2 regions of the Clostridium sp. CM039 genome follow, and region 1 is predicted to be linked to the other one. Evidence: riboswitches for the same ligand, from Rfam matches in the RefSeq annotation. Region 1 holds a riboswitch; the other holds the start of a gene.
What was found. A riboswitch is a leader RNA that binds a small molecule or an ion and turns the genes downstream of it on or off. The one in region 1 is predicted to bind lysine.
Positions count from the first base shown of each region.

Region 1 (4,434 bases):
ACGGTGTTTTTTTGACACCAAAAATATTTGGATTTAAAAAAAAACTTGGCCTTAACACTATTTTTTAAGTATAAAATGTAAAATTTAGACTTAAAAAAAATAAATGGAGGTAATATTATGAGTTCATTAGATTATTTTAACGAAATAGCTAAAAGTTGGAACGTAATAAGAAGTGAGTATTTTGATGAAAGGTTAAAGTACAAGGTATTATCCAAAGTAAGTATAAAAGATAAGGTAGTGGCTGATCTTGGATGCGGCGCTGGATTTTTATCCTTAGCGCTGGCCTTAGATGCAAGCATTGTGTTTTCTATAGATCAATCAGTAAATATGCTTAAAGAATCCAAAAAATTAATGGAAACTAAAAAATTCGATAATGTATATCCAATAAAATCCTCCATAGACAACTTGGTTTTGTTTGATGAATCTGTAGATGTGGTCTTCATTAATATGGCTCTTCACCATGTGAGCGATGCTAAAAAGGCTATTGAAGAGATGCACAGAATAATTAAAAAAGGTGGGACTTTAATAATATCGGATGTAGAAGAGCATAATGGGCAGTGGGCAAGGACTGAAATGTTTGACGAATGGCTTGGGTTTTCAAATAATCAGATGGAAGAGTGGTTAACTGGCGCAGGGTTTAATATAGTAAACATTGAGAATACAGATTTAAGATGCAAAGGTTATTCTAGCAAAGGCGAATATACTGAAACTGGCATTTTCATTGCAGTAGCAAATAAGGAGGTAAGGGTAAATGATTAAGGTTGAAAGTTTTTCATTAGATCACACAAAGGTTGTGGCACCTTTTGTACGAAAATGTGAGGTAAAGATAGGCGAAAAGGGTGATAAAGTAACAAAGTTTGACTTAAGATTTATGCAACCAAACAAGGAGTTTATGAATATATCAGCTATCCATACTTTAGAGCATTTGCTTGCTGGATATATGAGAGAAGTAATGGACGGAATTATAGACATTTCACCTATGGGATGTAGAACAGGTTTTTACATGATCGTATGGAATGATGTCAGTGTAGATAGGGTTATAGAAGCCCTAAATTATGGATTGAAAAAGGTGATAGAAACAGAGGAAATCCCGGCAGCCAATGAAGTTCAATGTGGAAATTATAGAGATCATTCCTTAGATGGTGCAAAAGAATATGCAAAATTAGTTCTAAGTAGAGGTCTTAGCAGTGAGATATATAAATAGTATATTAAATATTATAGGAAATACACCACTTATTAAGCTAAATAATTTGGGTGTAAAAGAAGGTGTAAATATCTTCGCAAAACTGCAGCCATCAATTAAGGATACAATGTAAAGAGGGGCTATTTGTAGGCAGTTCTTTAGGGACTGCCATAGTATCTGCAATAAAACTTGGAGAATCCATTGAAGGTGGGAACGTTGTTGCAATACTGCCTGAGAGGGGAGATAGACATTTTAGTAAGAACATCTGTAATTAATGCTTGTACTTATAAACATACTGTGATAATATAATAACTAATTTAATAAGTAAACTACCTAGGGTAGAGGTGCTGTATCTAAGAGTACTTGTTCGGAGCTGACAGGCTAAGATGAATAAGAAAAGGAGCTATGGCCGAAGAAAATGTATTTGGTGAAATTATTTTCTGAGATTACATATAATATATGTAAAATTGTCACTGATTTTTCAGTGGTGAGCTACAAGGTACACGAAGTTTGTATAAAAACATGTATTTTATGCAGCAAAGGTGTTCCTTTGCTGTATTTATTTTTTTTGAAACAATATAAAAAAAGGTGTAAAAATAAGAAGTTAAAAGAACAACTTGAGATTGTCAGAGGGAACTATATGAAAAGATATAACTTGCAAAATTAAAAGTGTTAGGAGAAAAATGCTTTAGGTTAAATCAAGTTCAGTAATTAATTATTAATGTTTAATTGAAATATATATATACTTCGCAACTGTACTATACGACGAAGCAAATATTACTTATATTTTAAGCAAAAGGAGATTAGTGTAATGAATATTAAAATTAGAGGAGTATCTATAGAAGACTTAGATGCAGTAACAGAAGTGGAATCAAGATGTTTTCCAGAGGCAGAGGCTGCTACGAAGACATCATTCGAACAACGAATTAAGATATTTCCAGAATTTTTTTTTGTAGCAGAAATTGATGGAGATATAATTGGGTTCATCAATGGGTGTATAATCAATGAAACTGCTATCTATGATGAATTATATAATGATGCTACACAACATGTTCCAGATGGAGATTACCAGACTATTTTTGGCCTTGATGTGATACCAGATTATCGTAATCAAGGAATTGCTGTACAATTAATGAATCATATGATAGAAGTATCAAGATTAGAGGGTCGTAAAGGCGTTATTCTAACATGTAAAGAAAAACTTATTCATTATTATACAAAATTCGGGTTCATAAATATAGGGATATCTAAATCAGCACACGGTGGTTCTAAATGGTATAATATGATTTTAGAGTTTTAATTGAGCTATAATATGAGTGAATATTTGTAATTTATAGCTAATTAACAGTATTAAATTATCGGTAATAGAAATGCTGAATCGTATAGTTAGTTAACGTAAACTTTTTTGGTTAATTATAAAAATATGAACGAAAGGTTGTTTGGGCAAAATGAACGATACTGAAAATGTAATCCAAAGAAATACTAAATATTATGAATTAGATACAAAGGCAAATATTATTTATAAATTTGTTATGACTTATAGTGACTATATAAAGGCAGCTCGTGATTATGGGACTGGAGATATAATCAATATGGTTGAATTACATACTCTGACTGTTATTGATGAGAATCCAGGAATTATTGTTACTGAGGTGGCATTGGAGTGGAATCGTACTAAAGGTGCTGTATCACAGATTATTACCAAACTAGAAAAGCGTGGTTTAATTATACGAAAAAAAGAAGATGACAACGCAAAAAACGTCCATTTGTATGTCACTGACAAAGGAGAACTCCTAAGTAAAGCACATAAAGCATATGATATTAAGGAACTCACTTGGGCTGATAAAACATTGCATAATAGCTTTACTACCGAAGAGATTGACGCATTTTATAAAGTTATGCAAAAGTATACTGAATTGTTAAATATACCTCGTTAAGAATAAAAAAGAGTATTTTGATTTAATAGTGTATAAATAAAAACTCTCTTGACAAAATATTGTTTAGGTTATAAACTATAAATAGTATAGAGCCTAAACAATATTTGTTTTTTTGTAATACATTTAAACCTGGGAGGAGATATTATGACAAAATACAACTTTGATGAAATTATCGACAGAAGAGAAACAGACTCTATAAAATGGTCTAAAAAACATCTTAAAGAAAACTTTGGAGAGGAAAAAAGCATTCCAATGTGGATTGCGGACATGGATTTTAAAGTCGCTCAACCCATTATTGAGGCACTAACAGAGAGAGCACGACATGGAATTTTTGGTTATGGACAGAAGAGTGATGAGTTTTTGGAGGCTGTAGTTAACTGGCATAAAAAAAGGAACGGATGGGACATTGAAAAGGAATGGATACTTTTTACACCAGGAATAATACCTGCACTAAACTTTATTGTAGAGACATTTTGTAATCTAGGTGATAAAGTGATAATTCAAAGTCCTGTTTATTATCCATTTGCCAATATTATCACCAATAATGGTTGTCATATAGCTAATAATCCATTAATACTTAATAATGGCAAATATGAAATGAATTTTTGTGAATTAGAAAGAATTGCTCAAGATAGCAGAACTAAGCTCATGTTTTTATGTAGCCCCCATAATCCCGTTGGGCGTGTTTGGACAGCTGAAGAGTTGCAACGGTTGGGTGAAATTTGTGTAGAGAATAATGTGCTGGTAATTTCAGATGAAATTCACTCGGATTTAATATATCAGTCAAATCGCCATATTCCATTTGGTAAGATTTCTGAAGAATTTAGGATGAACTCAATTGTATGTACATCACCTTCAAAGACATTTAATCTTGCAGGTCTACAAATTTCTGATATTATAATACCCAATGAAAAGTTAAGGAAAGAATTAAACCATAAACTAGCAACAATTGATATCGATCCAGGCTCCTTTGCATCTGTGGCTCAGATAGCAGCTTACAATAAAGGGGAAGAATGGCTTGAGCAGCTTATTATATACCTACAAGATAATCTTGATTTCATTGATAAATTTCTAAAGGCGAGAATTCCAAGGGTAAAGATGATTAGACCAGAAGGAACTTATTTGGCGTGGCTTGATTTTAGTGATTTTGACTTCACGGATATAGAACTTCAGCAATTGATGCAGACAAAAGCTAAAATCGCACTGGATGATGGCTATATCTTTGGCGTTGGTGGAGAACATTTCCAAAGAATCAATTTTGCATGTCCTAGAACAATATTGGAAAAAGCTTTAAAGAGCATTGAAAAAAGCCTA
Region 1 covers NZ_CM143649.1:3,606,928-3,611,361, forward strand. Annotated here, with positions in the region: gene ACWJJ2_RS16885 (class I SAM-dependent methyltransferase) at 118-759, shown strand; gene ACWJJ2_RS16890 (S-ribosylhomocysteine lyase) at 752-1,204, shown strand; gene ACWJJ2_RS16895 (hypothetical protein) at 1,188-1,316, shown strand; partial or broken gene ACWJJ2_RS16900 (cysteine synthase) at 1,315-1,458, shown strand; lysine riboswitch at 1,515-1,686, shown strand; gene ACWJJ2_RS16905 (GNAT family N-acetyltransferase) at 1,995-2,483, shown strand; gene ACWJJ2_RS16910 (MarR family winged helix-turn-helix transcriptional regulator) at 2,632-3,120, shown strand; gene ACWJJ2_RS16915 (MalY/PatB family protein) at 3,265-4,434, shown strand, end outside.

Region 2 (4,434 bases), 1.2 Mb from region 1:
CCTTCTATTGTAAGTTTTTGTTTTCCTTCTTCTATCATAGTACCAACTCCTGTAGGGGTAAGCACTCCACCAAGCCCAGCTCCCGCTGCTCTTATTCTTTCAATTAGTGTTCCTTGTGGCACAAGTTCTACTTCCATTTTTCCTTCTGTCATAAGTCTTCCCGTTTCAGCATTTGTTCCTATATGAGAAGCCACAACTTTTTTAACTTGACCGTTTACTACAAGTCTTCCTATGCCCCTATCTACATAGCTTGTATCATTTGCTATTATAGTTAAGTTTTTTACATTTGTTTCTATTAATAGATCTATCATCTTTTCAGGTGTTCCACAGGCTAAAAATCCACCTATCATTATTGACATTCCATCTTTGAGTAATGGCCTAACTTGTTCTAAAGATACAACCTTATTCATTTATTTTACCTCCTCTTATTTATCTTGAAGATATAACAATTATCAGTTTTATATTTTGTTTAAACCCAATATCTCTCTTGCTTCTTGTGGAGTGGCAATTTCTCTGTTAAGTTCTTTCGCAAGTCTAACTACTTTTTCTACTAATTCTGCATTTGATTTAGCTGGTATACCTTTTTCAATATACACATTATCTTCAAATCCAACTCTTACATGACCACCCATTACAATAGTCACAGCTGCCATTTGAAATTCAAATCTACCAATACCTGATACAGTGTAAGTACTTCCCTCTGGCACGCTTCCTGCCATAAATACTAAATCTCTTGGCGAAGCAGTTATCCCACCATTTACACCCATAACAAAGTTAAAATGCATTGGTGTTTTTATAAAACCTTTCTTTTGAAGTCTTATTGCCATGTCTACCATGCCCTTATCAAAAACTTCAATTTCTGGTTTTACACCCATTTCAATCATCTTTTTACCAAATTCTTTAATAGTGTTTTCAGTATTTACGAATACATCATCTCCACCAAAATTACAAGTACCTGCATCTAAGGTTGCCATTTCTGGTCCTAAATCAACTGGTTGTAATCTTTCTGCATTACTCATTCCGACAGCTCCGCCTGTTGATGGTTGAACAATTGCATCCGGACATCTTTCTTTAATAGCTTCAATGCAAGCTCTAAATCTTTCCCTGTCTTGAGTAGGTGTTCCATCATCTTTCCTTACGTGTAAATGAATGATGCTAGCTCCTGCTTTATAAGCTTTTTCCGCTTCTATTGCCACTTCCTCAACAGTATAGGGTACATTTGGATTATGTTCTTTTGTAACTTCCGCTCCAGATATAGCTGCAGTAATTATTAATTTTTCCATGTGCTACCTCCTTATAGTGCTTCGTGGTGCAAAAATAATTACTATCTACCATAATATTTATGATAAGTTATGTATATTATGATAATTTTGCACAAACTTATTTAGCAACTAAAATATTAACCACTAGGTGAAAAAGTTTACATTAATTCTCTTGCATATTATTTTCTTTGGTTTTCTTTTAGAACTACGCAAGTTCCGCTTGCCTTACAAACTATTATTGGTTCTTCTAATACATCACAAGCTGAATCATTTATATCTGGTCTTGGTACTATAACTTTTCTTGCTTCGAAAATCATTTTTCTTGATGAATTCCCTACCTTCACTATTTCTCCAACAGCTTCTATATAGTCACCTGCATAAACTGGTGCTAAAAATTCTACAGCATCGTATGCTTTGAATAATCCTTCATCACCATCGTTCATAATTAAAAGTTCTGTAGCTACATCCCCAAATAATTGAAGCATTCTTGCTCCATCTACTAAATTTCCACCGTAATGTGCATCATGTGCACTCATTCTTAACCTTATTAAAGACTTCATTTTATTTTCCTCCTCGTTTATTGTAGTTATTCATTTTGTAATTTTTAGGAATTTTGTAAAAAACAACAAATCTGTGTTGTGTATCTTTTAGAAAATGCCTTATGTTAATTTATTTTGAAATAAAAAAAGGCACTGATTTTTCAGCGCCTTAATTAACCAAAGTACTAGGTCTATTAATGCAATGAAAAAACATCTTTTCATTACATAAATAGCTCTCCATAAGAACTCTTATGGCAGTGATAGAAATACTACTTTCTATCCCCAAGAATAAATTGAAGAACCAAAATATTCTTTCGGCAAACAAATACTTCATTTTTGACATTGGATGTTCATATCCTTATCATTCAAAAATTACCTCTTTATCTGCACCTCTATTTATGTGAAACTATTAAATTTTATTTTTAACTCTTACTTAATTATAATACGTAAACGTTTCAAATGCAATGTTTTTTTAAAATTATACTTTTTTAGTAAAAAATACTTTTTCTTAGTTATTATTTCTTTTTGCTTTGTTTACTTCCACTATCTTGCTTACTATATACTCATATCCATTTTCAGAATGTGGAATCATGCAAATTGAGCAATCTTTAACACCACTTACGAATTTCCCATTTCCACCACACTCCTCTAGAAAATATAGTGGACAATAGCAAAATAGACAATTAAATTTTTCATCATCTTTAACTTGATGGCATGGGAAATATTCGCAATCTTTATTTTTAAAAAATTTATAGTTATTATTCATTTTTAACCCTCCTTTAATTTCTAGGTTAGTTCCGAATTCTAAAAAGTTACCACATTATATATATCTATATCTTCTAATATTGTTTGCTCTAAAATAGATTCTTCGGGGAATTGCTTGTTCAAAATTTGTTTAAATTTTTTAAGTTGCGCAGCAGAAAGTTCTGCTTGCTTTGGCAAATTATTTTTTTCCTTAATAATATTGCCTGCTTCTAATTTATATATAAATTTGTCCCCTATAATATTTATATTATTTTTATCATCAAATTTTAAATCTCCAGTTATGTCACTATTTATGCTTGTCTTCTTTAAATCACTTATTGATTTTCCATCATTATTAATTTTAGCTACATTAATATAAGCACTTACTTCACCATTCGAATTCTTTGAATCTGAAAGCCAACTTCTAAAGGCAAGCATTTTACCATCTTTAGATATCACTCCATCATATATTTCTTCCTTATCCTCTATACTTTCAAAAATTTTATTACCATTAATATATAAATTGGCCCTAGGTTTTGGAAATATATGAGGTGTAACGCTATAAAGGATGCTTTTTTTATTTATAATAATATCTCTTATGGTACCAACGCATGATATTAACTCCAATTTGTTTTTTATGTTATATATTGCATAACCTGAAGCTGACGGATTAATATGACCCGTAATCAAAATGTTTTCATTATCTATCCACTTGAGTTCAATAATTTGTTGAACGTCTTTATTATTTATATCAATCTCTGTTGATTTTTCAGTTTTAATATCATAAACAATTATATGTGGGGGATTTATTTCTTTTTCTTCATTAAAAGATCTAAATACTATTTTTGTTTTATCTGGAGAAAGTTGTAATAGATCTTTTGAATTTGAATTATCCCCTAAAGATTTAATCTGTTCATTTATTTCATCATAAAGATAAACATTATTATTCTTCTCGAATGCTATCTTTGTTAGCTTTGCATTTTGATCCTTACTTTTAATTTCAGCATCTTTACTAGATATAGTCTCTATATTTTTACTCGAATTTCTATTGATTTTATTTAAATAAGCCCTCAGTGTCAATATGCTTAGCGATAAACACATCGCTACAATGAGTAACTTTAATTTTTTTTTCGTTATTTTTTTATGGCCAGTCATAATTTTGCTCCTCATTTAAATTCATAATAATTATTATTTTAAATCATTGAAACTTAGATTATTATACTCCACTTATATTAGTGTATCAACTGGATTCTTTTGTGTTTTACACTGTTATTTATATGTTTACAATTTAAAAATATACAATGTTTATTTTATCTTTTAATTATGAATTTTTTGTAAATATTAACATTGGTTTATCCGTTCAAAAGTAATAAAGGGCATTAGTTTAAATTTAAACTAACGCCCTTTATTACTTTTGAAATTATTTTCGCATTTGTTATAGATACTTTCCATAAATTCTACATTCCGATTTAAATCGGTATCTACCTTCATTTTTAGATTTATTATTTTTTCATTTGATCATTACTGCTAAATATGTTCTTTACCCATGTTAAAAAGCCCTTCTTTTCTTCTTTTATCTCTACAACTTTTTTATCTTCTTTAGTTGCCACAGTCTTTACTTTTATCCCATCAGTTTTCATAACAAATTTAACTTTACCATCCATCTTATCACCTACACCTGAAAATGTACCATAATTATTAGATATTTTTACAAGTTCATCTTTCACATCAATAATATCTCGCACATCTCCCATTTTGCTGTCAATTTCGCCACTTATCTTTTGAATACCCTCTTTATCAAATTTTTTCATATTTTTATCTAATTCTTTATTTCCATTTGCTAATTTATTGGCACCTTCTTTTAATTTTCCTGACCCTACAGAAAGTTC
Region 2 covers NZ_CM143649.1:2,431,926-2,436,359, forward strand. Annotated here, with positions in the region: gene atoD (acetate CoA-transferase subunit alpha) at 1-410, opposite strand, end outside; gene kce (3-keto-5-aminohexanoate cleavage enzyme) at 459-1,283, opposite strand; gene kal (3-aminobutyryl-CoA ammonia lyase) at 1,442-1,822, opposite strand; lysine riboswitch at 2,024-2,204, opposite strand; gene ACWJJ2_RS11500 (cysteine-rich small domain-containing protein) at 2,310-2,567, opposite strand; gene ACWJJ2_RS11505 (hypothetical protein) at 2,606-3,700, opposite strand; gene ACWJJ2_RS11510 (methyl-accepting chemotaxis protein) at 4,048-4,434, opposite strand, start outside.
Region 2: it holds a riboswitch for lysine, as region 1 does, so the genes downstream of both, kal (3-aminobutyryl-CoA ammonia lyase) here and ACWJJ2_RS16905 (GNAT family N-acetyltransferase) in region 1, are expected to answer to the same signal.